One region of the Enterobacter sp. 6722112 genome, then DNA from elsewhere that is predicted to be linked to it. Evidence: predicted binding sites of a transcription regulator. Region 1 holds the regulator's gene; the other holds the start of a gene.
The links. The regulator LexA, encoded in region 1, represses DNA repair genes until DNA is damaged. The targets are predictions, from matches to a motif close to TNCTGTATGTACATACAGNA.
Positions count from the first base shown of each region.

Region 2: a site for LexA is predicted at 4,855-4,874, ahead of AC4OVU_RS07875 (DNA translocase FtsK 4TM domain-containing protein). Genes of this name have one in related genera too.

Region 1 is NZ_JBZWGR010000007.1:34,292-49,281, reverse strand. Features, by position in the region: gene AC4OVU_RS01630 (conjugal transfer protein TraF) at 17-1,303, opposite strand; gene AC4OVU_RS01625 (cupin domain-containing protein) at 1,496-1,984, opposite strand; gene zur (zinc uptake transcriptional repressor Zur) at 2,102-2,614, shown strand; gene AC4OVU_RS01615 (CsbD family protein) at 2,662-2,871, opposite strand; gene dinF (MATE family efflux transporter DinF) at 2,991-4,328, opposite strand; gene lexA (transcriptional repressor LexA) at 4,392-5,000, opposite strand; gene AC4OVU_RS01600 (diacylglycerol kinase) at 5,109-5,477, opposite strand; gene plsB (glycerol-3-phosphate 1-O-acyltransferase PlsB) at 5,632-8,052, shown strand; gene ubiA (4-hydroxybenzoate octaprenyltransferase) at 8,145-9,011, opposite strand; gene ubiC (chorismate lyase) at 9,024-9,521, opposite strand; gene AC4OVU_RS01580 (lipase family alpha/beta hydrolase) at 9,739-11,280, shown strand; gene AC4OVU_RS01575 (T6SS immunity protein Tli4 family protein) at 11,277-12,410, shown strand; gene malM (maltose operon protein MalM) at 12,497-13,435, opposite strand; gene AC4OVU_RS01565 (maltoporin) at 13,550-14,857, opposite strand; gene malK (maltose/maltodextrin ABC transporter ATP-binding protein MalK) at 14,900-14,990, opposite strand, start outside.
Region 2 is NZ_JBZWGR010000007.1:1,335,649-1,350,638, forward strand. Features, by position in the region: gene cydC (heme ABC transporter ATP-binding protein/permease CydC) at 1-929, opposite strand, end outside; gene cydD (heme ABC transporter permease/ATP-binding protein CydD) at 929-2,695, opposite strand; gene trxB (thioredoxin-disulfide reductase) at 2,810-3,778, opposite strand; gene lrp (leucine-responsive transcriptional regulator Lrp) at 4,322-4,816, shown strand; gene AC4OVU_RS07875 (DNA translocase FtsK 4TM domain-containing protein) at 4,952-8,626, shown strand; gene lolA (outer membrane lipoprotein periplasmic chaperone LolA) at 8,754-9,368, shown strand; gene rarA (replication-associated recombination protein RarA) at 9,378-10,721, shown strand; gene serS (serine--tRNA ligase) at 10,814-12,106, shown strand; gene dmsA (dimethylsulfoxide reductase subunit A) at 12,318-14,762, shown strand; gene AC4OVU_RS07900 (DMSO/selenate family reductase complex B subunit) at 14,773-14,990, shown strand, end outside.

The sequences.
Region 1 (14,990 bases):
GCGCCTCCGGTGTACTTTAGAACGTCATGCTCAACTGTGCCCCTGCACCCCAGGTCTCGTCTTCGCCATAAAGCCCCATCAGGTCAACGTGGACGGAGTTGAACGGCGCGAAACCGACACCGCCGGTAAAGACGTTGCTGTCGTTCCCTTTCATATCCGCACGATAACCGGCGCGTACTGCCAGCCAGCTCAGTGGCGTGACTTCGGCACCGACGCCAACGTACTGGGAGGTGTCTTCGCTTTTAAAGCCCTTGGTTTCGGTCAGATCGCCATCTGCGGTCAGCGTGACCAGATCGTTGTGCCAGGCGGCCCCGGCAGTGACCAGCGGACGAATCTGATAGGTGTCTTTATAACTCACCACCTCTCCCGTGCGCCCATTGCGAATGCGGATATCTTTGGTATCGATATCGCGCGACATCAGGTTTTGCCCGCTCACGCCGACCGTCCAGTTTTCACCAAAATCAGCAGCAATACCGGCATCGACGTTGAAGCCAGTGTCGTCGGTACGGTAGCGGCTGTCGTTCCACTTATTACTGTCGTAATCGTAGATTGAGGTGGTGTAGTTATAGAGCCAGGTTTTTTGCAGCTTCGGCGTGACGCCAACGGAAACCGGAACGCCGCCAAGATCGAACTGACGGGCCACCGCAATACCGTAGTCGGACACAATCGCCGCCCGACCAGACGCCGTAGAGTTAAGGTTTTTGGTGATCTGATCGGTACCGTTTAGCGCGGCATCCAGCGCCACACCGGCAGCCACCGCATCGCTTCGTTGTATACCGCGCAGATAATCAATGTCCTGCTGATCGATTGAAGAGCTGACCCGGCCATGGGCATAGCCTTTTGCCATAAAGGCCACGGAAAGAACATCGTTAGGGATACTGACGGCAATCCCCGCCCCTGCGGTGGCGTGTGCGGTCTTGCCTTTCAGGTAGTCCAGTTCATCAGCGAGATCTTTAGCTGCGCCCTGGAACTGATTGATCGAACCTAATGGATTGGTGATAACTTCAATGGGGGTCAGACTATCAACCACATCCTTGTAATGATTGATTTTGTCGTTAATGGTATCAATCTCGTCCTGAAGATTGTCTTCATCGGTCACCTGCACGCCAACGGACGGCAAAATGACCGTCACATCATCCTCTGGCTTAGATTTTGCCAGTAACGCGGGGTTGATTAACGCCCCGCTGCCATAGCTCCCTGCCGCGACACCCGTTCCGCCCATTGCGTCGCTACGCGCTTCCGTCCAGGTATTGGCTGCTCCCGCCTGATTTGCCATAAAAAAGGAGACAGCGATGCTAACCATCGAAAATTTAAAATGTTTTTTCACAGTGTGCTCGTAAATAGTTTGTTATTAGTTAACCCTGTCTGTTATCACCCAAACAGGAACGAACTATTGCTGTGAATAAGTGCAAAAAGACCCGCTATTTCCTTAAGTTAAATTCCATCCCGGCCTGTTGTAATATGTGACGACCATCAATATTTATAGAAGAGGAAATTATTTTCGCCCAGGTTTTCCATCGTGCGGCCCAAAAAACTGAGGCGGATGGTCGACCCAGCGGTCTTCGCGCGTCGCGGCATACACCGGATTGAGCGGATAGTAGATGCGGTTATGTTTTTTATTGGCCTCACCCACCACCAGTAAGCGCACCTCTTCATCGGTATTGTTGATAAAGGTATGACACACGCCCGTCCCGGCTGGAAATCCCACGCTGTCTCCGGGTTCGAGCTTCCATAAATAGCCATTGATCCAGGCCTCAGGGTAACCCTCCAGAACGTAAACAAACTCCTCTTCGTCGCTTTCCGCATGCGGATAAGACGTACGGCGTCCGGGTGGCAGCCGTTCATGGTGAATACCAATGCGGCCGAGACCCAGCCTGCGGGCCAGCGGCGCGCCAACAGAAAAACGTTCGTTGCTGTCAGGATACGTTGCGTCATCAGCGCCTTCCACGTCCCGCCAGTGCCGAATACAGTCAGGTCTTTTCATTTTGCGATCTCCTGATTTGCGATGCGTCAGGTATAGCACAGCCTGGCGGATCTCGGTGTTTTTAGCAGAACATGATAAAGTGAATGTTTTCACCCCTTACCATATCCGAGGTGCCCGATGGACAAGTCCACAAAAGAGCTGTTAGCGCAAGCTGAAAAGCTGTGCGCGCAACGCAATGTGCGCCTGACCCCGCAGCGCCTTGAGGTACTGCGTCTGATGAGCCTGCAACAGGGTGCCATCAGCGCCTACGATCTGCTCGATCTGCTGCGTGAAAGCGAGCCGCAGGCAAAACCGCCGACCGTTTATCGGGCGCTGGATTTCCTGCTGGAGCAAGGGTTTGTGCATAAAGTGGAATCAACAAACAGCTATGTGCTGTGCCATCTTTTTGACCAGCCAACTCACACGTCCGCCATGTTTATCTGCGATCGCTGTGGTGTGGTGAAGGAAGAGTGTGCGGAAGGTGTGGAAGATATTATGCATACGCTGGCAGCCAGAATGGGCTTTGCGCTGCGCCATAACGTGATTGAAGCCCACGGCTTATGTTCTGCCTGCGTGGAGGTGGAGTCATGCCGCCATCAGGATGCCTGTCAGCACGATCACTCTATCCTGGTGAAGAAAAAGCCGCGTTAAAGCCAAAGAAAAAGGCGGCTCAGGGCCGCCCTTGGGGATAGTGCCGGTTACCAGCGGTAGTCGTTACGGGTTTCCCAGTCTTTGACTTCGTTTTCCGCCTGATCTTTTTCGTAACCGTAGCGCTCCTGGATTTTACCTACCAGCTGATCGCGCTTACCTTCAATGACGGTCATATCGTCATCTGTCAGCTTACCCCACTGTTCTTTCGCTTTACCTTTGAATTGCTTCCAGTTGCCGCCGATTTCGTCTTTATTCATAATCGTGTCCTCGTGTTAAGCGTCTATGAGTATCGTCCGCTTCGTTCTTTTCTGCTGGACGTGATTATTATTGTAGTTAAGGATTCGGCAGTTGTTTTTATATTCGGAATCTTTAACCGTTACGATATATCGTGCGGGGCTGGAAACCAGGTATTGTTTCGCCAGTGACGATGCCAGATAACGGCCAGCGAAAGGCCACGCAGTGAGAGAAACACCGCCAGCGCCAGCCACAGACCATGATTGCCGAGATACGGCAGGGTTAGCAGCGTCAGGCCGAACCCCGCCGCCGCGACGGCCATGCTGTTGCGCATCTCCGCCCCTCGCGTCGCACCAATAAACATGCCGTCCAGCAAATAGCACCACACGCCCACCACCGGTAATACTACCTGCCAGAGGATGTAGCGATCGGCCAGCTCACGTAGCGCGGGCAACGAGGTGAGTAGCGCGACAATATGCCCACCAAAACAGGCGTACACCAGAGCAAAGACCAGCGCTACCAGGCCCGCCTGACGACAGGCAGCACGCCAGACTTCACGTAACTGGCCGCTTTCACGCGCGCCATAGGCCTGCCCTGAATGCGCCTCCACGGCGTAAGCAAAACCATCCAGCGCGTAAGCGGTAAAGGTCAGTAATGTCATGAGCACTGCGTTGACGGCAACGATCTCAGGCCCAAGACGCGCACCAAAAACGGTTAATGCACCAAAGCAGAGTTGCAGCAGAAGCGAACGGAGCATGATGTCGCGATTAAGCGCCAGCAGCTTTCGAATGTTGCCGCGCCAGGCCGATTTCAGCAGATCCAGGGTGATACCGCGCATCGCCAGCACGCGCCAGACCATCCCCAAACCGATCAGCAGCGTACCGTACTCGGCAATCGCCGTGGCCAGCGCCGCGCCCCGGACGTTCATGTGCAGCCCCATCACCAGCCAGAGATCGAGCACAATGTTAAGCAGGTTGCCCACCACCAGCAGGATCACCGGCGCGCGGGCGTACTGCACGCCCAGCAGCCAGCCCAGCAGGACCAGGTTTGCCAGTGAAGCGGGCGCGCTGAGCCAGCGAATTTCGAGGAACCGCCGGGCCTGTTCCAGTACGGCATCGCTGCCGCCTACAATATGGAGCGCAAGATCAATCAGCGGCGTACGCAACAGAACGATTAACGCGCCGGCACCGAATGCCAGAATGAGCGGCTGAACCAGCGCACGCGCCAGACGCAGGGGATCTTTTGCACCATACGCCTGGGCCGTCAGGCCTGTCGTACTCATGCGCAGAAAAAGCAGCAGCATAAAGAGGAAGCTGGTCGCCGTTGCGCCGATCGCGACGCCGCCAAGATAAATCGGCGAATCGAGATGCCCGATAACCGCCGTATCCACCAGCCCCAGCAGAGGAACGGTAATATTGGAAAAAATCATCGGTAGCGCAAGACGCCACAACGCCTTATCGGCAGAAGTTAGCAATGCCATGGAAATTACCGGAATCAGAAAACAGGCCAGGCTGTAGAGGAACTACAGCCTGTCAGGAAGAGATTACAGCCATTCACCGTTGCGGATAACGCCGACCGCCAGCCCTTCAATAGAGAAGCTCTGCTCGCGGAGATCCACCACAATCGGGGAGAATTCATTGTTTTCAGGCAGAAGCTGCACGGTATTGCCTTGTTTTTTCAGGCGCTTAACCGTCACTTCATCATCAATGCGCGCCACCACGACTTGCCCGTTACGCACATCCTGCGTTTTGTGTACCGCCAGCAGATCGCCATCCAGAATACCGATATCTTTCATGGACATTCCGCTAACGCGCAGCAGGAAATCGGCGCTCGGCTTGAACATGCCTGGGTCAACCTGATAGTGCCCTTCGATGTGCTGCTGCGCCAGCAGAGGTTCACCTGCGGCAACGCGGCCCACCAGTGGAATACCGCTCTCTTCTTCCACAAGCAGACGAATGCCGCGTGAGGCGCCGGAAACAATCTCAATCACGCCCTTACGCGCCAGCGCTTTAAGGTGCTCTTCGGCAGCATTAGGAGAACGGAAGCCCAGACGCTGCGCAATTTCTGCACGCGTGGGTGGCATACCCGTCTGGCCGATATGATCCCGAATGAGATCAAACACCTCTTGCTGCCTGGTCGTTAACGCTTTCATACCGCCCCCTGGGTGTATATACAGTTATGCTGTGAGTATATACAGTCAAAGGCGATTTTGGAACCAAAAACTGCACAAAAAACCAGGGACTTAATTATTCCTCGAGGCTCATCGGAAATGCGACCAAAGCAGCGTGACCCAGGTGATCGCCGCAGTGATAATCGCCAGCAGTACGGCAGCGGAACCCATGTCTTTCGCCCGGCCAGACAGTTCATGGAATTCCGACCCGATTCGGTCAACAACGGCCTCAATAGCGCTATTCAGAATTTCCACTATCATCACCAGAAGGACAGATCCGATGAGCAGTACGCGGGTGATAGCATCAACATCAAGGAAGCAGGCGATGACAACGGCAACGATTGCGGCAACCGCTTCCTGGCGGAAAGCGGCTTCATTAACCCATGCCGCGCGGAAACCTTTCCATGAATAACCGGCAGCTTTAATGATTCGAGTTAACCCAGTGGTATTATTGGCCATTAAAAGAACCTTTTATGATAAATAGCGTCTGTAACTAAAGCCGCAGCGCGTTTTGCTGCAACCTGAAGTATGACGGGTAACAACAGAAATTTTGCGCGCTTTCTGTTATCCTTGCGCCGCAATTGCATTATTAACCAGAGGCTTTACATCGTTTATGTCCGGCTGGCCACGAATTTACTACAAATTACTTAATTTACCATTAAGCGTCCTGGTAAAAAGTAAGTCTATCCCAGCAGAACCTGCGCTGGAATTAGGGCTCGATACGTCGCGCCCTATTATGTACGTTTTGCCTTATAACTCGAAGGCAGACCTGCTGACGCTTCGCGCTCAATGTCTGGCGCACGATTTACCTGACCCGCTTGAACCGCTGGAAGTCGACGGTACGCTGCTGCCGCGCTACGTGTTCATCCATGGCGGGCCGCGCGTGTTCACCTATTACACGCCGAAAGAAGAGTCCATTAAGCTGTTCCATGATTACCTCGATCTGCACCGCAGCAACCCCGATCTGGATGTGCAGATGGTGCCGGTGTCGGTGATGTTTGGCCGTCGTCCGGGGCGCGAAAAAGGGGAAGAGAACCCGCCGCTGCGTATGCTCAACGGCATTCAGAAGTTCTTCGCCGTCTCCTGGCTGGGACGCGACAGCTTTGTCCGCTTCTCACCTTCCGTTTCACTGCGCCGCATGGCGGATGAACACGGCACTGACAAAATCATTGCGCAAAAGCTGGCGCGCGTTGCGCGTATGCACTTTGCACGTCAGCGTCTGGCGGCCGTTGGACCACGTCTCCCGGCACGTCAGGATCTGTTCAACAAGCTGCTGGCTTCCAAAGCGATTGCCCGTGCCGTAGAAGACGAAGCGCGCAGCAAGAAAATTTCGCACGAGAAAGCGCAGCAGAACGCGATAGCGCTGATGGAAGAGATCGCCGCGAATTTCTCCTACGAGATGATTCGCCTCTCTGACCGTATCCTTGGCTTCACGTGGAACCGCCTCTATCAGGGGATTAACGTCCACAACGCCGAGCGCGTACGTCAGTTAGCGCACGACGGCCACGAGATTGTCTATGTGCCCTGCCACCGCAGCCACATGGACTACCTGTTGCTCTCTTACGTGCTCTATCACCAGGGTCTGGTGCCGCCGCATATTGCTGCCGGTATCAACCTGAACTTCTGGCCAGCAGGCCCGATTTTCCGCCGTCTGGGTGCGTTCTTTATTCGTCGTACCTTTAAGGGTAACAAGCTTTACTCCACCGTCTTCAGGGAGTATCTGGGCGAGCTGTTCAGCCGCGGTTATTCCGTGGAGTACTTTGTTGAAGGCGGGCGCTCGCGTACCGGTCGTCTGCTCGATCCGAAGACCGGCACGCTGTCGATGACCATTCAGGCCATGCTGCGTGGCGGTACGCGTCCTATCACGCTGGTGCCTATTTACATCGGTTATGAACACGTGATGGAAGTGGGCACCTACGCGAAAGAGCTGCGCGGTGCAACCAAAGAGAAAGAGAGTCTGCCGCAGATGCTGCGTGGGCTGAGTAAACTGCGCAACCTCGGCCAGGGCTACGTGAACTTTGGCGAGCCCCTGCCGCTGATGACATATCTGAACCATCATGTTCCGGAGTGGCGCGAGTCTATCGATCCTATCGAAGCGGTACGTCCGGCCTGGCTGACGCCAACGGTCAACGGCATTGCATCCGAGCTGATGGTACGCATCAACAATGCTGGTGCGGCAAACGCCATGAACCTGTGTTGTACTGCGCTTCTGGCCTCCCGCCAGCGTTCACTGACCCGCGAACAGCTGACCGAGCAGATTGACTGCTACCTGGATATCATGCGCAACGTGCCGTATTCCGTTGATTCGACCGTGCCGTCTGCCACCGCCAGCGAGCTGATCGATCACGCGTTGCAGATGAACAAGTTCGAAGTCGAGAAAGATACGATTGGTGACATCATCATTCTGCCGCGCGAGCAGGCCGTGCTGATGACCTACTACCGCAATAACATCACGCACATGCTGATGCTGCCGTCGCTGATGGCGGCCATTATTACCCAGCACCGCCGGATTTCGCGTCAGGAGCTGCTGCGCCATATTCAGGCCATCTACCCAATGCTGAAAGCGGAGCTGTTCCTGCGCTGGAGTAAGGATGAACTGGCGGCAGAGCTCGATAAAATGACGGCAGAGATGCATCGTCAGGGGCTGATTACCATCAGTGATGATGAACTGCATATCAATCCGTCACGTTCCCGTACCTTGCAGCTTCTGGCTTCCGGTGCGCGTGAGACGTTGCAGCGCTACGCCATTACCTTCTGGTTGCTGAGTGCAAATCCGTCCATCAACCGCGGTACGCTGGAAAAAGAGAGCCGGACGCTGGCCCAGCGCCTTTCCGTTCTGCATGGCATTAACGCCCCGGAATTCTTCGACAAAGCGGTATTCAGCTCCCTGGTGCTGACGCTGCGCGACGAAGGGTACATTAGCGATACGGGCGATGCCGAGCCGGAAGAGACGATGAAGGTTTACCAGATGCTGGCAGAGCTGATTACCGCGGATGTGCGTTTGACGATTGAGAGTTCGACGCAGGGCGAGTGATGCTAAAGCCGGGTGGCGCTAACGCTTACCCGGCCTATATGTTCCGCTAAATCGTAGGCCGGGTAAGGCGAAGCCGCCACCCGGCTTTTTTATCACCAGTAACTCATCGCCAGGCCCAGAAACAGCAGCAGCCCGACGTAGTTATTATTCAGAAACGCTTTAAAGCAGGCTTCACGCTCGCGCTTCGCGATCAGCTTCTGCTGATACGCAAACAGCAGCCCCGCCACCAGTACGGACCAGTAAAACTCCCAGTTCAGCCCGTTCAGGCGACCAATCGCCACCATCAGCGCCAGCACCGCCACCTGCAATATGCCGATGATAAGTTTGTCGTGACGACCAAACAGGATCGCCGTCGATTTGATGCCAATCTTGAGATCGTCATCGCGATCGACCATCGCGTATTGGGTATCGTACGCAACGGCCCAGAGAATATTCGCCAGGAACATCAGCCAGCAGCTGAGCGGAACGGACTCGCTGACCGCGGCAAACGCCATGGGAATCGACCAGCCAAATGCCGCACCCAATACCACCTGCGGCAGATGGGTGTATCGCTTCATGAACGGGTAAACCCAGGCCAGCGCCAGAGCAGCAACGGACAGCAGAATGGTCATGGTGTTAAGGGTTAACACCAGCATAAAAGAGAGAAGCACCAGCACCACAAACAGAATGCGCGCCTCTTTCCCGGTCACCTGACCGCTCGGCAGAGGACGATTCGCGGTGCGCTTAACATGTCCATCAAATTTCCGGTCAGCATAGTCGTTAACCACACAGCCCGCAGCGCGCATCAGCCAGACGCCCGCCACAAACACCGCCAGGATCCACAGCGGCGGCACGCCCGGCGTGGCAACCCACAGCGCCCATAAGGTCGGCCACAGCAGCAGCAGCGCGCCAATGGGTTTATCAGTACGCATCAGGCGGTGATAGGCCAGCAGCTTATTCTGCGTCAGACTCCACTCCATTTTTTCTCCCTCTTAGTACAACGGCGATGCAGGCAAAAAGAGTTCCGTCAGTATTAACGGCTTGCCACTCAAACGAAGGCGGGAACGGCGCCCCCACAAATCGGCATCGCAACCAATTTCAATAAAATCACGGGTCAGTTCAGACGAGGTGAACAGATAGCGCCCCAGGGGCGTTTTGCCGAGGCGTTGCAATGCCAGCTCCGGCCCGGAAAGTGTAGACTCAGGAACCACCGTCCGCCCGGCAAGCCACGGCTCGCCATCTGCACACAGTAAAATTTCACGCAGCCAGTAGCGTTCTTCTTGCGGCAGCAGCGGCAGCTCGCTGGCAATCTCCGCAGGCGAGACAAACCCTTCATGAATCATCGTCACCGTGACCGTTTTACCCTGTTGCTCAAAACGTTTTGTCATGGAATCTTCCAGCAGCAGCCAGTCCAGTTGCTCCGGGTCAAGCGCGGGTATTTGGTCGAAATAGCGTAGCGCACGCAGCTGCGTTAGCGCGGGGTGTGACATGCCAGACTCTCCGATACATAACGTAAAGGCATTGTATCGCAGATTGGCAAAATGAGGACGGACAAACCAAATTTAGCGATCACTATCGCAACAATGGTGCAACAGCGCGGGAGAAATGTTCGTGGCAGCAATAGCAGAACTTGATTTTGGTTAAGTATCGCGCGGATAAATTGTGAGCTAATGCAGCTCTTGAGAAGGAATATCAGTAACTTAATACATGGATGACAACAAAAATAGCCCCCCTAATCGGTCTTATCATCGTCCCATCTGGGATGACGATGGCACGTTTCATTATAAAGTTTTTTCTCAGCCAAAAGACAAAAACCACATCTCGGTTTGTCTCAAGCCCCCTACAAAAGTGATCCCGGTGATTTTTATTCCTGGGGTGATGGGGTCAAACTTAAAGAGTGGAGATAAAAAAGTCTGGCAGTTCAGCTTGTCATCGCTTAAAAAATGGCCACTTGCTGGCCCCCAAAAAAGAAAGCAACTGCTTGATCCGACGACCACCGTCGTCGATGACTCTGGGGAAATTTTAAACGACGGTGCGGATGGGAAAAAATTCCCGTCCCGTCAAGCCCGCGGATGGGGAAGTGCGTTTTACATGAGCTACGGTGAGGCGCTTGACCGGCTGCAATACCTGCTCAGCGACGACGAGATCCTGATGGATAATTACTTTCGGGAGACACAGTTGCAAACGGCACGTCAGCGTTTTATCGGCGTCAGAATCGGTAACGAGCCTCAGGAGCAGGTGCTGAGCGAAGAAGAAGTGGCTCACGGGCACAAGTTCTTATTCCCGCTGCACGTTTTTGGTTACAACTGGCTGCAATCGAATGCGGACTCTGCGGCGTTGCTGGGCGAATATATCCGTAAGGTGCTGAGTGCGTATCACGGACGCCTGGCAGTCAACAAGGTCGTCCTGATCACCCATTCGATGGGCGGACTGGTCGCCCGCCATTACTCGGAAAATATGGGCGGACAAGACTCAATCCTGGGTATCGTACACGGCGTCATGCCGGATCTCGGCTCACCGGCAGCTTATCGCCGCATGAAGATCGGTGAGCGTGGCATTACTGGAATGATTATCGGGGAAAGTGCTGAAAAGCTGATGCCGGTGCTGGCACAGTCTCCCGGTCCGTTACAGCTTCTGCCGGGTATGGCTTATGGTCCGAGATGGCTGAAAATCAACAGTAAAGAGACTCAACTTTCCCTCCCGGTGGCCGATCCGTATGAGGAAATTTATCTCAACAAAACAGCGTGGTGGCGGCTATGTGAGCAGGATTTGCTGCTGGATGATACTAGGGTCGAATGGAATAAATATGAGAAAACAATAAGTAATATCGTTAAAAAATTTATTGAGAAGTTAAACGGCAAATACCACCCCCAGACCTGGCTATTTTACGGAGCCAGCAAAAGCAACCCGTCTGATGGGTTCCTGGCATGGGAAGAGCGGATCCCCCAGGGCGTTAAGGAAGCACAGAGGTGCAGGGAAAATGCAGCTAACCCTTTTGAACTGTCTCCGTTAAGAACTCATCAACTAATTTCATCCGCAAGCCCTGGTGATGGGACCGTGCCGACCACCTCCGTCCGCACCTCCTCTTCCCGTATACAGGGTGTACTGGCGACAGATGTCGATCATGAAGGAGCTTATGCTGTCGATCCTGTCGATCTCTCCCGCTCGGTATACAGCGATCTCTCCGACGCACTGGTGTTCACGGTTCGCTCGGTGGTGAAGATTGTGCAGCAGGTTCCCGCCCCATGAAAAAAGACACATCCCCCCTGATTGTTACGCTGACGCTCCTGCTGCTGGCGGCAGGATATTACATCCATAACTATGTGACATTTGTGCATGCGCCCCCGGCGTTAACGGACAAGGAAAAACGTATGGTTAATACTCTTTTTGCCACCACCAAATCCCAGTGCGTGGGGCGCTATGTGTTTGAGGTTCCGGCCTCATTCGAAAACACCCTGACTGACCGGGCACAGATTAATGAGATCCGCATCAGCAGCAAGCGACTCTACCGCCCGGCATTTGAGCAGCGTATCCGGTTGCGGGAACAGAAACTGAAAAACAGCGCTACCGTGGACCCTGTTGATCAGCCATTTCTTAAGCAGATATACAAGCTGAGTGATAATGCGGTCATTTTTGACCGTAATGAAAATGAGAGTGTGGCGGGATTTGGGCGCATTCTGGAAGGTCATCTCTACGTTGACGGAGTAGCGTTTATCCTCATGCAGGGGATTACCGATTATTCTGATCCGCGCTTCGCTAAAGAGCGAGCGTTTTATCTGCGCAAGGAAGCGGGAAGACCTGACTGGATGGCGAATGATAAACCCCAGAAACTGGCGGAATTACAGGACCTCATGTCCCGACTGAGCGGACGGCATAATGAGGATATTCCTTCCGTGCCCGGCACCTGTATTCCGCAAGGGTTTATCCGCGACGGAAACGGCAAGCCTAAGGAAGATATTACCTTTGTTTACCCCTATAGTTCGGTGTGTTCTTTTTCAGTCTGGAGCAATAACGCCCTTAAGGAAAGCACAACCATGCTGGAGCGCAGCGGGGAAATTCAGTCTTATATCAATAGCATAGACGGAAGTACGCTGCGAAAAGGAGAAGCACGCATTGCCGGTTTTAATGCCAGTGAATGGCTAATCACCGCCCCGCCAGATAAATCATCCGAAAATCCGTCAAAACAACTAATGTTTACCGCCGTAGCCAATGAAACCAACGCTGATTTTGCACACCCCAGCCTTGATCTGACATTAAGCAATGAAATCTTACCTGAAGGAAGTGATGTCCCATCCCCACCGGCCTACAGCGATGCTGAACTGGTGGAAATCTGGGATCGCATCATTCTTTCTTTCCGCGTCAGGGATAATGCGTTCTGAACAGATTGCCCCTGAGTAGTGGCAAAAAAAGTGCGCCCGTGAAGGCGCACTAAACGACTAACAAAATCAGCACTGTGGGGAGACGGTTACCCCTTGCCTTTTACACTGCTGATAAAGGTGGAACGGGCAGTGGTTGAACCTAAACGCTCGGCTTCATCAAGCAGTTTCAGCGCTTTATCGACATCGCCGTTTTTAACCGCCTGCTTGATGGCGTTGTTAAAGTAAGTTTCAGTATCGTTAAGCACGGGCTCGGCTTTTTTCGCCGGGGCCGGGGCTGCGGCCGGTGCTGCGGCTGGCGCGGCGTACACAGGCGCGGCAGTATTACCCACCGTTACCGGACCCGGGCCAGATGAGCCAAACAGCGGGCCTACGAGTACGCTGGAGGCACTGTTGGTGGAGACTTTCAGCTTGATCAGACCATCGGTGGTATGACGGGCAAGCGGGTCCGGAATATCCGGGACAGAGTTCCCCGTGCCTTTCGCATAGGCTTTTGCCGGGTCAACAAGCTTCGTTGTCTGTTGCAGATCTTTTTCAGTCGTGAACACCAGGACATAAATCTTCTGCTGACCCAGGGCTGGCGTCAGGCGCATAACGCCTTCCAGCCGATCGGCACTCATGACGCCAGGCTCCTGATAGCTGAAATAGTCACTTGGGAAGAACGCGGATGGCGTCATGTTCTGATCGAGGATCAGCACGTTAGGCGCGAAGACGCTGGTCTGTTTATTGACTTCACTGGTCAACGTCAGGGTCAGCTCGCCGATATTCGCCGGCACGCTGAAAGCCGCGACCGGACCGCTGATACCCGGCACGTTCAGTGACTGGCCCCCCGCTGAAAGCTGGGTAGTTTGTGTTTTCGATTGATCAACTGGCGTCCACACCAGTTGCTGTAGTGCCGCAGCCGGAATAGCTGGCGCAGCGCTGGTATTTTGAGGAACAAAATTCACATCTGCAAAGGTGACCGCAGGCGCACAGGCCAACAGCCCCGCAGAGAGGCACAGCGCGACGAGACTTTTCTTCATTTTCATTGTTATTACCTCTGATAGCGTGAGCACTGCGGTGGCCAGGCAATAGCGCGCAGCACCCTAAGGAGAGAGGGGCTTGCGCCCCTCTTTTCAGGTCATTACGTCAGGCTTGACGAATTACCACCAGATTTCCATCTGGGCGCCGAAGGTCCACTCATCGTTGTCGCCACGGCTGAAGGTTTTCGCGGAGGTGTCGCTATACGCTACGCCAGAGGTGTAGCCCGTATCGCCGTTGTTCGCGTAGCCCCATTTCTCATCCCACTTCGCGTAGGTTGCGAAGACGCGGATAGCCGGACGGGACCAGATGCTGTCGCCTGCCTGCCATTGCTGTGCCAGGGTGATTTTGTACTGGCTGTTTTTGTCGTCAGTTTTCTGAGATTTGACGTTGTCGTAGCCCACTTCCAGCAAGGTGCTCATGATCGGCGTCCATTTGAACATTGGACGAACACCCACGGTCCACCACTCGGTACCGTTGTTGTTGTCACGATCGATGTTCTGGTACATACCGACGTACATCAGGTCCCAACGGTCTGCCAGGGTGATTGCACCGTGATCCAGCACGCGCCACATAGAGCCGTCGTTATCGATGCTGCCGCCCTGTGGAATACCTTTACCGTTAGAGGTCATGGAATCCGTACCGTATTGCAGTACGAACTTGTTGAAGCCTTTCATCATGCTCTGGGTGTGTTCAGCGGTGAACAGCCAGCCATCTTTAGAGGCGCCAGGTTGCAGGTAGTAGTCGTCAGGAATGTTGGTATGACCGTAGTCAACGCCCAGCTCCAGCGTACCGCCCGGGTTGGTTTCCAGACCGGCTAAACGCACATCGAAGACATCGTTTGGTACCACGTTGTCATAAATACGGTCGCCGTTCGCATCACGATCGGCGAAGGTTGCAGAACCGCCGGACTCAGAAGAACGGGTCGCTGCCAGAGAGAGTTTACCAAAGCCCAGATCGATGTTTTCAATACCGGCACCAGGACCAGAGATATCCCAGTAGTAGAAGTCGATCATGTGTACGTCATGACGCTGATAGAAGCGTTTACCGGCCCAGATGGTAGAGCCTGGCAGCCATTCAATCAGGTTTTTACCCTGCACGTTAGCTTCACGGAAGGCCGGGCTGGTGGATTCCCAGTCATTCTGTTGAGAAACGGAGTACGCTACGTTGGTGTCGAAATAGAAGCTCTTGTCGCCTTCTTTCCACACTTCCTGGCCCAGTTTCAGTTCGGCGTAGGTTTCACATTCGTTACCGAGACGGTATTTACTTTGTGCGCCTGTTGCCTGGAAACATTGTTGTTCACCGCCACTTCCGGTCCAGCCAATGCCGGAACGAGCATAACCTTTAAAGTCTACGGCGCCCGCCTGGGCAGACAGGATGCCTGCCGCAATGGCGACAGCCAGAGGGACTTTGCGCAGAGTAATCATTATTCTATCTCCTGAGATCATTGCTTTTCTTTGTAATTGGAATGCTTAAACGCCTGGCTCTTTGTGCAACCGACGACATGCAGTGCCATCCTCACGGAACAGATGGCAACGCTCTGGCGGCAAACCGATAGCGAAT
Region 2 (14,990 bases), 1.3 Mb from region 1:
GAGGCAATCACCTGGCCGAGATGCTGAAAGGCGCCCGTGACCGGGGCTAAGGCTTCAAAGGCTGCCAGGGCACAGAAAACAAACAGCGCAATCAGCGGGCCAGGCTGCGCGTTACCGCCCACGCCACCGGAGGCCATCCAGAGCATGGCGATAACGGCAATCCCACCAATTAACATCATCAGCGCCTGGGAGAACGCGGTCAGTTCAGACTGGCGCCGCTGGGCTTCATGCCAGTTCAGCTCCGTATTTTCCATGCGGGCGCGGTACCGTTTGCTGGCACCAAAAAGGGTGAGCTCGGCCTGTCCCTGCAACCAGGCGGTGAGCTGCTGGCGATATTCCCCTCGCAGGCGCGTCAGGTTTTCCCCGGTGGTTTTACCTGCACGATAAAACAGGGGCGGCAGAATAATCAGCGTCATCAGCATGATGCCGCCGAGCGTCAGTGCGATGGGAACATCCAGGAAACTCAACCCCAGCGTGACCACGACAATCACTACAAACGCGCCCACCATAGGTGAAATGACGCGCAGATAGAGGTGATCCAGCGTATCCACATCTGCGACCACGCGGTTGAGTAATTCGCCCTGTCGAAAACGTGCCAGCCCGGCAGGGGAGAGGGGCAGCAGTTTGCTGAAGGTGTAAATACGCAGGTGTTGCAGCACGCGGAAGGTCGCGTCGTGGCTGACCAGACGTTCGAAGTAGCGTCCGGCAGTTCGCGTAATCGCCGTGCCGCGCACCCCGGCGGCAGGCAGCATGTAGTTAAAGCTGTACAGCCCGGCAAAGCCTGCGGCCGCAGACGCGGAGAGGAACCAGCCGGAAAGCGTAAGCAGACCGATGCTGGCCAGCAGAGTAACGATCGCCAGCACGATCCCGAGCGTCAGCATCCATTTGTGGCGTTTATACAGTGCAAGATACGGAAGCAGGGCGCGCATCAGATATCCTCCTGACGGTTCGCCAGCAGGGTCGCAAACGGCCCCTGCGCGGCAACAAGCGCGGCGTAATCGCCTTGTTCAACAATGTGTCCGTTTTCCATCACCCAGATCTGATCCCAGTCGGCAATACCTTCCAGCTGGTGAGTCACCATCAGGGTGGTTTGCTGGCGTGAGGCTGCGTTAAGCGCATCCATCACGCGCTGCTCGCTATGAGCGTCCAGGCTGGCGGCGGGTTCGTCCAGCAGCATTAGCGAAGAGGGGTTCAGCAGCGCACGGGCAACCGCGACGCGCTGTGCCTGGCCTACTGACAGCCCGGCAGACTGATCGCCAATGACGGTATCGACACCCTGCGCAAGCAGCGGCAGAAACTCGCTGACCCAGGCGCGGTCGAGGACCGATTGCAGCTCATCTTCACGCGCATCCGGGCGTGCCAGCAGCACATTCTCGCGCAGCGTCGGAGCTGGCAGCTGCGGGTTTTGCCCCACCCAGCTCAGCTGTTTACGCCAGGCATCCGGATCGAGCTCGCGCAGCTCCGTTTTATTGATACGCAGCGATCCGGTGTACGCCATAAAACCTGACAGCGCATTCAACAGTGAGCTTTTACCTGAGCCGCTGGTACCCACCAGCACCACCCGTTGCCCGGCAGGCAGGGTAAAGTTCAGCGGACCGGCCAGTACTTTGCCTTCAGGCGACAGAACGGAAAAATCCTGTGCTTCAATGGTCACCGGATCGTTCGTATTCAGCGTTACCTCACCACGCTCCGGATGCGCCAGCGGCGTTTCCATAAAGGTTTTCAGGCTGTCGGCAGCGCCCACCGCTTGCGCTTTGGCATGGTAAAAGGTGCCGAGATCGCGAAGCGGCTGGAAAAATTCCGGGGCCAGGATCAGCGCCAGGAACCCGGCGGAGAGCGTGACCGTCGTACCGTAGTGGCCAAAGTCCAGCGCGCCGAGGTAGGAGAAGCCAAAGTAAACCGCCACCAGCGCAATCGACAGGGAGGTGAAAAATTCGAGCACGCCAGAAGAGAGAAAGGCCATGCGCAACACTTCCATGGTGCGCTGACGGAAATCCTGCGACGCCAGGCGAATGTTTTCGGTTTCCGCTTCACCACGACCGAAGATCCGCAGGGTTTCCATTCCGCGCAGACGGTCCAGGAAATGACCGCTCAACCGACCCAGCGCCAGGAAGTTACGACGGTTAGCATCTGCCGCGCCCATGCCGACCATCGCCATAAACAGCGGGATGAGCGGGGCGGTGCCCAGCAGGATCAACGCCGCCACCCAGTTAACAGGGAAGATGGCGATAACAATCATCAGGGGCACAAATACTGCCAGCGCCATCTGCGGAAGATAACGCGCGTAGTAATCGTGCATATCGTCGATTTGCTCAAGGATCAGCGTCGCCCAGCTACCAGCCGGTTTGCCCTGGATCCACGCAGGTCCGGCTTCCGAAAGCCGGTCGAGTACCTTGCGGCGAATCTCATAGCGGATGTGCTGCCCGGCGTGGAACCCAACCCGCTCGCGCAGCCAGACCACCCACGCACGCAGAACGAAAACCAGCACCAGAACGATAAACGGCAACAGCAGCGCTTCGCGCGGGATGTTCTCCATGATCATATGGTTGAGAATGCGGGCCAGCAGCCATGCCTGGGCAACAATCAACAGACCGCTGATGAATCCCAAAACGCGGGAAATCATAAGCCAGCGGCGGGACAGAACGCTTTGCTGTTTCAGCCAGCGGGTTAACTCTTGTTGACGGGTTTTTTCCATTGCGTACTTTGCAGGTGACGTTATAAGAAATTAGACCTCTGCATGTTACACGCGAGCAAAAATAAAGGCGACCAGTGGCCGCCTTTATTTACGTTTGTTACTGACTTGTAAAGATTATTTGCCTTGTTCAGCCAGCCCGTCCAGGTAGCGTTCTGCGTCCAGCGCGGCCATACAACCGGTGCCCGCAGAGGTGATCGCCTGACGATAAATATGGTCCATCACGTCGCCAGCTGCGAAGACACCCGGAACGCTGGTCTGGGTGGCGTTGCCGTGAATGCCAGACTGCACTTTGATGTAGCCGTTCTCCAGCTCCAGCTGGCCTTCAAAGATAGCCGTGTTCGGGCTGTGACCGATTGCCACAAACAGGCCTGCCACTTCCAGCGTTTCGACGTTATCGGTGTTCTGGGTATCACGGATACGCAGTCCCGCCACGCCCATCTGATCGCCAGTCACTTCTTCCAGCGTACGGTTGGTATGCAGCACAATGTTGCAGCTCGCCACTTTGTCCATCAGGCGTTTAATCAGGATCTTCTCCGCGCGGAAGGTGTCGCGACGGTGAATCAGGTGTACTTCTGAGGCAATATTTGCCAGATACAGCGCTTCTTCCACAGCGGTGTTGCCGCCGCCGATAACCGCAACTTTCTGGTTGCGATAGAAGAAACCGTCGCAGGTCGCGCAGGCTGACACGCCGCGGCCTTTGAACGCTTCTTCAGACGGCAGGCCGAGATAGCGGGCAGAGGCGCCGGTGGCGATGATCAGCGCATCGCAGGTGTATTCGCCGCTGTCACCCGTCAGGCGGAACGGACGGTTCTGCAAATCCACTTTATTGATGTGGTCGAACAGGATTTCGGTTTCGAATTTGGCGGCATGCTCGTGCATGCGCTCCATCAGCAGCGGCCCGGTCAGGTCGTTCGGGTCGCCAGGCCAGTTTTCCACTTCCGTGGTGGTGGTCAGCTGACCGCCTTTTTCCATCCCGGTGATCAGTACCGGTTGCAGGTTAGCGCGTGCAGCATAGACCGCTGCGGTATATCCCGCAGGTCCAGAACCAAGGATTAGCAGCTTACTGTGTTTGGTCGTGCCCATGAGATCCCCATTGTTGTTGGCAGGCAATGGGCTGGATTGTAGGGAATTTGTTGCCGTAAAAAAAGAGCAGGAGAGTTTTGCTTCCGATATATGCAATAGACGCGCCCTATGGGTCAGAGGCGGTCACATCACTTCTGCTACTGAAAACCGCGCGTTTATAAGGCAATAAAATGAGGATTAATACCCCTCCGTAATGAATATCCGGCATGTTGTACTAAAAATCGATGTTTTGCTTTGACAATCCCCTGCGCTTTTGCGAAAACATTCAAGGAAGAAAAAAAGACGCACGAACTGCATGCCGCATAGACATGCACGGAAATGCCATTTTTACCGGGTCAGTGAAATCTACGCATGGTGTGGACAGACGCCATACGTGATGTCTGTGACTGCTTTCGGGCAACGGTCTTCTTACCGCAGAACCCGAATCTACATCGCGTCTAATACATAACCAGGCGATGTGATGAATAACGGGTCCAGGCTCTGAACAGTGATGTGCACAGGGTCCAGGCAGGAGTAGGGAAGGAATACAGAGAGACAATAATAATGGTAGATAGCAAGAAGCGCCCTGGCAAAGATCTCGACCGTATCGATCGTAACATTCTTAATGAATTGCAAAAGGATGGGCGTATTTCCAACGTCGAGCTTTCAAAACGTGTGGGACTTTCCCCGACGCCGTGCCTTGAGCGTGTGCGTCGACTGGAAAGACAGGGTTTTATTCAGGGCTATACGGCTCTGCTGAACCCGCATTATCTGGATGCCTCACTTCTGGTATTTGTTGAGATTACTCTGAATCGTGGTGCACCAGATGTGTTTGAGCAATTTAACGCCGCTGTACAAAAACTTGAAGAAATTCAAGAGTGTCATCTGGTTTCCGGTGATTTTGACTACCTGTTGAAAACCCGTGTGCCTGATATGTCCGCCTACCGTAAGCTGCTGGGTGAAACCCTGCTGCGTCTGCCAGGCGTGAACGACACCCGTACTTATGTGGTGATGGAAGAGGTCAAACAGAGCAATCGTCTGGTTATTAAGACGCGCTAACACGGAACAGGTGCAAAATCAGTGTAGTTTGATTACACTCCTGTTAATCCATACAGCAACAGTGCCGGGGAGTCCCGGCGCTGTTGTCCGTTTTAGCACACAGGCAGGACATGCCTGATACCTGGAGAGCCTTTCTTGAGCCAGGAATACACTGAAGACAAAGAAGTCACATTATCTAAGCTAAGCAGCGGACGTCGTCTCCTTGAGGCGTTACTGATTGTTATTGCCCTTTTTGCCGTCTGGCTGATGGCTGCCTTACTCAGTTTCAACCCCTCAGACCCCAGCTGGTCGCAAACCGCATGGCATGAGCCTATTCATAATTTAGGTGGCGTTCCCGGTGCCTGGCTTGCGGACACGCTCTTCTTCATTTTCGGTGTGATGGCCTATACCCTTCCCGTCATCATTATTGGCGGGTGCTGGTTTGCCTGGCGTCATCGACAGAACGACGACTACATCGATTATTTTGCCGTTTCGCTGCGCCTGATTGGCGCCCTGGCGCTGATCCTCACCTCCTGCGGACTGGCGGCGATCAACGCCGATGACATCTGGTACTTCGCCTCAGGCGGGGTGATTGGCAGCCTGTTGAGCTCCGCGCTACAACCGATGCTTCACAGCAGCGGCGGCACGCTGGCGCTGCTTTGTATCTGGGCAGCGGGCCTGACGCTGTTTACCGGCTGGTCCTGGGTGAGCATTGCCGAAAAAATCGGCAGCTTTATTCTGACTCTGCTGACGTTTGCCAGCAATCGCACCCGTCGTGATGATACGTGGGTCGATGAAGACGAATATGAAGATGAGTACGAAGAGGAGGACGAGGCACCCGTGCAGCGTCGTGAATCCCGCCGTGCCCGTATTCTGCGCGGTGCTCTGGCACGCCGCCAGCGCGTTGCTGAAAAATTTGCTAACCCGTTAGGCCGTAAAACGGATGCCGCGCTTTTCTCCGGCAAACGTATGGATGAAGAGGAGCAGATTGAGTATCGCGGCGCGGCCGTCGATCCTGATGATGTGTTGTTCTCTGGTCATCGAGCTACGCCGGGTGAGTATGATGAATACGATCCGCTGTTGCATGGTCATTCCGTGACTGAACCGGTAGCCGCTGCTGCTGCCGCAACGACGGCTGCGCAGGCCCATGTTGCGCCTGTTGAAGCCGTGATGCCGTCCTCGCCTGTTCCGGCACCGGAGTCCGCGATCCAGCAACCGCAGGTGGACTGGCAGACTGCGCCAGGTGACCATACGCCTGAACCGACCATTGCGCCGGAGCCTGAAAGCTATATTCCTGTGCAGCAGGAACAGTGGCAGCAACCGTATCAGCCGCCTGAGCCTGCCAGCGAGCCGCAACAGCCGTATCAGGCCTATACGCCCGAACCCGCTGAGCCTGAACAGCCATACGTTGCGCCGGTGTCTGAACCCGAAATGGTGGAGGAAGCGAAGCCATCCCGTCCGCCATTGTACTATTTTGAAGAGGTGGAAGAGCGCCGTGCCCGAGAGCGCGAGCAGCTTGCCGCCTGGTATCAGCCCGTGCCTGAGCCGGTGCAGGAGCCTGTTGTAAAAGCGCCTTCTGCGAGCGTTGCACCTGTAGACCCAGCGCCAGCCGTTGCGTCGAGAGCGGAAACCGTGAAGCAGGCAACGGCAGCCGCTGCCGCTGCCGCGTCCGCTCCGCTATTCAGCCCGGCAACCGATGGTGCGCCGCGTCCTCAGGTAAAAGAGGGCATTGGTCCACAATTGCCGCTTCCTAATCGCGTGCGCGTACCGACGCGCCGGGAGCTGGCCTCTTATGGCATTAAACTGCCTTCCCAGCGTATGGCGGAAGAAAAAGCCCGTGAGTCCGACTACGAAGATGATGCCGACGAACTGCATCAGGATGAGCTGGCGCGTCAGTTTGCCGCCCAGCAGACTCAACGCTACGGGAATGAGTACCAACACGATGTTCATTCTCAGCAGGATGAAGATGATGCTGCCGAAGCGGAATTAGCGCGTCAGTTTGCGGCCACGCAGCAGCAACGTTATTCCGGTGAGCAGCCTTCGGGGGCAAACCCGTTCTCGCTCTCGGATTTTGAATTTTCACCGATGAAAGATCTGGTGGATGACGGTCCGAGCGAACCGCTGTTCACGCCGAGCGTGATGCCAGAAGCGGAACCGGTGCGTCAGGCGCCAGCGCCGCAGGTTAATGCGCAACCACAACAGCCAGCGCCGCAGGCTTATGCGCAGCCGCATACACCGCCGGCCCAACCGCCGCAGCCGCAGTTCCAGCAGCCAGCACCACAGCCGCAGGAAAGCCTGATTCACCCGCTGCTGATGCGTAACGGAGACAGCCGTCCGCTGCAACGACCAAGTACGCCGTTGCCGTCGCTGGATCTGTTAACGCCGCCGCCAGCGGAAGTCGAACCGGTGGATACTTTTGCTCTTGAGCAGATGGCCCGTCTGGTGGAAGCGCGTCTGGCTGACTTCCGTATTAAAGCGGACGTGGTGAACTACTCCCCTGGCCCGGTGATCACCCGTTTCGAACTGAACCTGGCGCCAGGCGTAAAAGCGGCGCGTATTTCTAACCTGTCCCGTGACCTGGCGCGTTCTCTGTCGACCGTGGCGGTACGCGTGGTGGAAGTGATCCCAGGTAAGCCTTACGTTGGCCTTGAGCTGCCAAACAAGAAACGCCAGACCGTTTATCTGCGTGAAGTTCTGGATAACACCAAATTCCGCGACAACCCGTCCCCTCTGACCGTGGTGTTGGGTAAAGATATCGCTGGCGATCCGGTGGTTGCCGATCTCGCGAAGATGCCGCACCTGCTGGTTGCGGGTACCACCGGCTCCGGTAAATCGGTCGGGGTGAACGCCATGATCCTCAGTATGCTCTACAAAGCGCAGCCTGAAGATGTGCGTTTCATCATGATCGACCCGAAAATGCTTGAACTGTCCGTCTACGAAGGCATTCCGCACCTGTTAACGGAAGTAGTGACCGACATGAAGGACGCCGCCAACGCATTGCGCTGGAGCGTCAATGAAATGGAGCGTCGCTACAAGCTGATGTCTGCGCTGGGCGTGCGTAACCTGGCCGGTTATAACGAGAAAATCGCTGAGGCGGCACGTATGGGCCGTCCGATTCCGGACCCATACTGGAAGCCGGGGGACAGCATGGATACCCAGCATCCGGTGCTGGAAAAACTGCCTTACATCGTGGTGCTGGTGGATGAGTTCGCCGACCTGATGATGACCGTTGGCAAGAAGGTGGAAGAGCTGATTGCGCGTCTGGCGCAGAAAGCGCGTGCGGCGGGCATCCATCTGGTACTGGCAACGCAGCGTCCGTCCGTAGACGTTATCACAGGTCTTATTAAGGCAAACATCCCGACCCGTATCGCGTTTACCGTGTCGAGTAAAATTGACTCGCGTACTATCCTTGACCAGGGCGGTGCAGAGTCGCTGCTGGGTATGGGCGATATGCTCTATTCCGGCCCGAACTCAACCTCGCCGGTGCGCGTACACGGTGCGTTTGTTCGCGACCAGGAAGTGCATGCGGTGGTGCAGGACTGGAAAGCGCGCGGTCGGCCGCAATACGTTGACGGCATCACCTCCGACAGTGAAAGCGAAGGTGGCGGCGGTGGTTTTGACGGCGGCGAAGAGCTGGATCCGTTATTTGACCAGGCGGTTAATTTCGTCACCGAAAAACGTAAAGCGTCCATCTCCGGCGTCCAGCGCCAGTTCCGTATTGGCTACAACCGCGCGGCGCGTATTATCGAGCAGATGGAAGCCCAGGGTATTGTGAGCGAACAGGGGCATAACGGTAACCGTGAGGTGCTGGCGCCACCGCCGTTTGATTAACCTTCAGCGATTGCAAAGAAGGGTAAATCAGCAAAAATTAAGCATATTCTTCTGTCGCCTGCCTTCGGGCAGGTCCAGAATAGAAACGGAACCCCCATATCGGGAAGACGTATTTTAAGGAATAACAATGAAAAAAATCGCCATCGTCTGTGCATTACTCTCCAGTTTTGTTGCCAGCAGCGTCTGGGCTGATGCAGCCAGCGACCTTAAAAGCCGACTGGATAAAGTGAGCAGCTTCCACGCCAGCTTCACGCAAAAAGTGACTGACGGCAGTGGCAACGCGGTGCAGGAAGGTCAGGGGGATTTGTGGGTGAAACGCCCGAATCTCTTCAACTGGCACATGACCCAGCCGGATGAAAGCGTGCTGGTGTCCGACGGGAAAACCTTATGGTTCTACAACCCGTTTGTTGAGCAGGCGACCGCCACCTGGCTGAAAGACGCGACCAGCAATACGCCGTTTATGCTCATTGCCCGTAACCAGTCCAGCGACTGGCAGCAGTACAACATTAAACAAAACGGTGATGAGTTCGTCCTGACGCCAAAAGGCAGCAACGGTAACCTGAAGCAGTTCACCATTAACGTGAGCAGCAACGGTACCATTAATCAGTTCGGTGCGGTTGAGCAGGACGATCAGCGCAGTAGCTATCAGCTTAAGTCTCAGCAAAACGGCGCCGTAGATGCTTCGAAATTCACCTTTACCCCGCCGCAGGGCGTAACGGTGGACGACCAACGTAATAAGTAAGAGGCATGAGTGAGCAACCTTTCGCTCGATTTTTCAGATAATGCGTTTCAACCTCTGGCCGCCCGTATGCGGCCAGAAAATTTAGCGCAGTACATCGGCCAGCAACACCTTCTGGCTGCGGGGAAACCCTTGCCGCGCGCCATAGAGGCCGGGCATCTGCACTCCATGATCCTCTGGGGGCCACCCGGCACCGGCAAAACAACCCTCGCTGAAGTGATCGCCCGCTATGCTAACGCGGACGTTGAGCGCATCTCGGCGGTTACCTCCGGCGTAAAGGAGATTCGTGAGGCGATCGAGCGCGCGCGGCAAAACCGTAATGCCGGGCGCCGCACCATTCTTTTTGTTGATGAAGTCCACCGCTTCAACAAGAGCCAACAGGATGCGTTTCTGCCGCACATTGAAGACGGCACGATTTTCTTCATCGGCGCAACCACGGAAAACCCGTCGTTTGAACTCAACTCCGCGCTGCTTTCCCGCGCCCGCGTTTACCTGCTTAAATCCCTGACCACAGAGGATATCGAAAAGGTTCTGACCCAGGCGATGGAGGACAAAGCGCGGGGTTACGGCGGACAGGATATCGTTCTGCCGGACGACACGCGTCGTGCGATCGCTGAACTGGTCAACGGCGATGCGCGTCGGGCGCTGAATACGCTGGAAATGATGGCCGATATGGCCGAAGTGGATGATGCCGGAAAGCGGGTGCTAAAGCAGGAGCTGCTGACCGAAATAGCCGGTGAACGCAGCGCGCGCTTCGATAATAAAGGCGATCGTTTTTACGACCTGATCTCTGCATTACATAAGTCCGTGCGCGGCAGCGCCCCGGATGCGGCGCTCTACTGGTACGCGCGTATCATTACCGCCGGTGGCGATCCGTTATATGTCGCGCGTCGCTGTCTTGCCATCGCGTCAGAAGATGTCGGTAATGCCGATCCACGCGCCATGCAGGTCGCTATTTCCGCCTGGGACTGCTTTACCCGCGTCGGACCCGCGGAAGGTGAGCGTGCCATTGCGCAGGCAATTGTCTATCTGGCCTGCGCGCCGAAAAGTAACGCGGTGTATACCGCCTTCAAAGCGGCGATGTCAGATGCACGTGAACGTCCGGACTACGATGTGCCGGTTCATCTGCGCAATGCGCCAACCAAATTGATGAAAGAGATGGGGTATGGGCAGGAGTATCGCTACGCCCATGATGAACCCAACGCCTACGCCGCCGGGGAAGAGTATTTCCCGCAGGAGATGGCACAAACCCGCTATTATCACCCCACAAACAGAGGTCTTGAGGGTAAGATTGGCGAAAAGCTCGCCTGGCTTGCCGGACAGGATCAAAATAGCCCTATAAAACGCTACCGTTAGTTCAATCGTTGCGGTAATGTTGGCAATATATCTCTGTGGCCGCAGGCTGTGGTCACTTTTTCCTTTTTTAATTCGATAAGCACAGGATAAGCATGCTCGATCCCAATCTGCTGCGTAATGAGCCAGACGCAGTCGCTGAAAAACTGGCACGCCGGGGCTTTAAGCTGGATGTAGATAAGCTGCGCGCTCTTGAAGAGCGTCGTAAAGTTTTGCAGGTACAAACTGAAAATCTGCAAGCAGAGCGTAATTCTCGATCGAAATCCATTGGCCAGGCGAAAGCGCGCGGGGAAGATATTGAGCCATTACGCCTGGAAGTGAACAAACTGGGTGAAGAGCTGGATCAGGCGAAAGCTGAACTGGATGTTCTTCAGGCTGAAATTCGTGATATCGCTCTGGCGATCCCGAACATTCCTGACGACAGCGTGCCTGTCGGCAAAGACGAAAACGACAACGTTGAAGTGAAACGCTGGGGCACGCCTCGCGAGTTTGACTTCGAGGTGCGCGATCACGTCACGCTGGGCGAAATGCACGCGGGCCTGGACTTTGCGGCTGCGGTTAAGCTGACGGGTTCTCGCTTTGTGGTCATGAAAGGTCAAATTGCCCATCTGCATCGCGCTCTGGCGCAGTTCATGCTGGATCTGCACACCGAGCAGCACGGCTACAGCGAAACCTACGTTCCGTATCTGGTTAACCACGATACGCTGTACGGTACAGGCCAGCTGCCGAAATTTGCCGGCGATCTGTTCCACACCCGTCCGCTGGACGAGGAAGCAGATAGCAGCAACTACGCGCTGATCCCAACCGCGGAAGTGCCGCTGACCAACCTCGTGCGTGATGAGATCATCGACGAAGACGATCTGCCAATCAAACTGACCGCGCACTCTCCATGTTTCCGTTCTGAAGCCGGTTCTTACGGTCGCGATACGCGCGGTCTGATCCGTATGCACCAGTTCGATAAAGTTGAGATGGTGCAGATCGTTCGTCCGGAAGAGTCTATGGACGCGCTGGAAGAGATGACCGGTCATGCTGAGAAAGTGCTGGAGCTGCTGGGCCTGCCGTACCGCCGTATGGCGCTGTGCACCGGCGACATGGGCTTCGGTGCCTGCAAAACCTTCGACCTTGAAGTCTGGGTGCCTGCGCAGAACACCTACCGTGAAATCTCCTCCTGCTCCAACGTCTGGGATTTCCAGGCGCGTCGTATGCAGGCGCGTTGCCGCAGCAAATCTGACAAGAAAACCCGTCTGGTTCATACCCTGAACGGTTCCGGTCTGGCAGTAGGCCGTACGCTGGTTGCTGTGCTGGAAAACTACCAGCAGGCTGACGGACGCATTGAGATCCCTGAAGTGCTGCGCCCTTACATGAAAGGCCAGCAGTTCATCGGCTAATTATTTGCTCTAAGACAAAAAAGCGCCTCAGGGCGCTTTTTTTATGCCTCTGATTTGATACGAAGCAATAACCCCTCCCTCTAAAGTAGTAATACTCCTCCGAACGAAAGTCAGCATAAAACACTGATAACCAAAAATATCGCTATACATAAAACTATATAGCGGTGTATGCCGCCCTTTATTTCTTTGTGAGCAACCAAAGTGAGTCTTTATGAAAATCAAAGCGCCTGAAGCGTTAATGGCTGCCGAGGTCACTCGCCGTGGGTTGATGAAAACCACGGCAATAGGCGGTCTGGCGGTTGCCAGCAGCGCCTTTACGCTCCCTTTTACCCGTCTGGCGTCGGCGGCGGAGGCTCTGTCTCCCGCTTCAGCCCCGGAAAAAGTGGTGTGGAGTGCCTGTACCGTTAACTGTGGTAGCCGTTGTCCTCTGCGTATGCATGTTGTGGACGGTGAAATCAAATATGTCGAAACAGACAATACCGGCGATGATAACTACGAAGGGTTACATCAGGTTCGTGCCTGTCTGCGTGGCCGTTCAATGCGCCGTCGCGTTTATAACCCGGATCGTCTGAAATACCCAATGAAGCGCGTCGGTAAGCGTGGGGAAGGGAAGTTCGAGCGTATTAGCTGGGACGAAGCCTACGATATTATCGCGACTAACATGCAGCGCCTGATCAAAGAGTATGGCAACGAATCCATCTACCTCAACTACGGCACCGGCACGCTGGGCGGTACCATGACCCGCTCCTGGCCGCCGGGTAAAACGTTGGTGGCGCGCCTGATGAACTGCTGCGGCGGCTATCTCAATCATTACGGCGACTACTCTTCCGCACAGATTGCTGCGGGGCTGAACTACACCTACGGCGGCTGGGCAGACGGTAACAGCCCGTCGGATATCGAAAACAGTAAACTGGTGGTGTTGTTCGGTAACAACCCAGGCGAAACCCGGATGAGCGGCGGTGGGGTAACCTATTATCTTGAGCAGGCGCGCGCCAAATCCAACGCACGTATGATCATCGTCGATCCGCGCTATACCGATACCGGCGCGGGACGTGAAGACGAGTGGATCCCTATTCGCCCTGGTACCGATGCGGCGCTGGTCAATGCGCTGGCGTATGTGATGATCACTGAAAACCTCGTCGATCAGCCGTTCCTTGATAAATACTGCGTGGGTTATGACGAGAAGACCCTGCCAGCCAGCGCACCGGCTAACGGGCATTACAAAGCGTACATTCTTGGTCAGGGCAGCGACGGGGTAGCGAAAACCCCTGAGTGGGCATCCACCATTACCGGCATTCCAGTCGAGCGTATTGTTCAGCTGGCCCGTGAAATTGGTTCAGCAAAACCGGCTTATATCAGCCAGGGATGGGGACCACAGCGTCACGCGAACGGCGAAATTGCCACCCGCGCTATTTCTATGCTCTCGATTCTGACTGGCAACGTTGGTATTCACGGCGGTAATAGCGGGGCGCGTGAAGGCTCGTATGAAGTCCCGTTTGAACGTATGCCAACGCTGGATAACCCGGTTCAGACCAGCATCTCCATGTTTATGTGGACGGACGCGATCGAGCGCGGCCCGGAAATGACCGCGCTGCGTGACGGTGTTCGAGGCAAAGATAAGCTGGACGTGCCGATCAAAATGATCTGGAACTATGCCGGTAACTGCCTGATCAACCAGCACTCTGAAATCAACCGCACCCATGAAATTTTGCAGGACGACAAGAAGTGCGAAATGATTGTGGTGATCGACTGCCACATGACCTCATCGGCGAAGTATGCCGATATTCTGCTTCCAGACTGCACCGCGTCTGAGCAGATGGATTTCGCGCTGGACGCCTCCTGCGGCAACATGTCCTATGTGATCTTCACTGACCAGGCCATCAAACCGCGCTTCGAGTGCAAAACCATCTATGAGATGACTTCCGAGCTGGCGAAACGTCTTGGCGTTGAGCAGCAGTTCACTGAAGGACGTACTCAGGAAGGGTGGATGCGCCATCTGCACGAGCTCTCACGCAAAGCCATTCCTGACCTGCCGGACTTCGATACCTTCCGCAAGCAGGGCATGTACAAGCAGCGCGATCCCGAAGGGCATCACGTGGCGTATAAAGCCTTCCGCGACGATCCGCAGGCCAATCCGCTGACCACGCCGTCGGGCAAAATCGAGATCTACTCCGAAGAGCTGGCAAAAATTGCCGCAACGTGGGAATTGCCGGAAGGGGACGTTATCGATCCGCTGCCGATTTATACGCCAGGCTTCGAAAACTACAACGATCCGCTGACGGCGAAATTCCCGCTTCAGTTGACCGGTTTCCACTACAAAGCGCGTGTTCACTCCACCTACGGCAACGTTGACGTACTGAAAGCGGCCTGCCGACAGGAGATGTGGATCAACCCGATGGATGCGAAAGCGCGCGGCATCAGTAATGGCGATCGCGTACGTATCTTCAACGGACGTGGCGAAGTGCATATCGAAGCTAAAGTGACTCCGCGTATGATGCCTGGCGTTGTCGCGCTGGGGGAAGGGGCCTGGTATAACCCGGATGCGAACCGTATCGATCAGGCGGGCTGCATCAACGTTCTCACTACGCAGCGTCCGTCGCCGCTGGCGAAGGGCAACCCATCCCACACAAACCTCGTTCAGGTTGAAAAGGCGTAAGGAGTAACCGATGACAACCCAGTATGGATTTTTTATTGATTCCAGCCGCTGCACCGGGTGCAAAACCTGCGAGCTGGCCTGTAAGGATTACAAAGATCTGACCCCGGACGTCAGCTTCCGGCGTATCTATGAATACGCGGGCGGCGACTGGCAGGAGGACAACGGCGTCTGGCATCAGAATGTCTTCGCCTATTACCTGTCGATTGCCTGCAACCACTGCGAAGATCC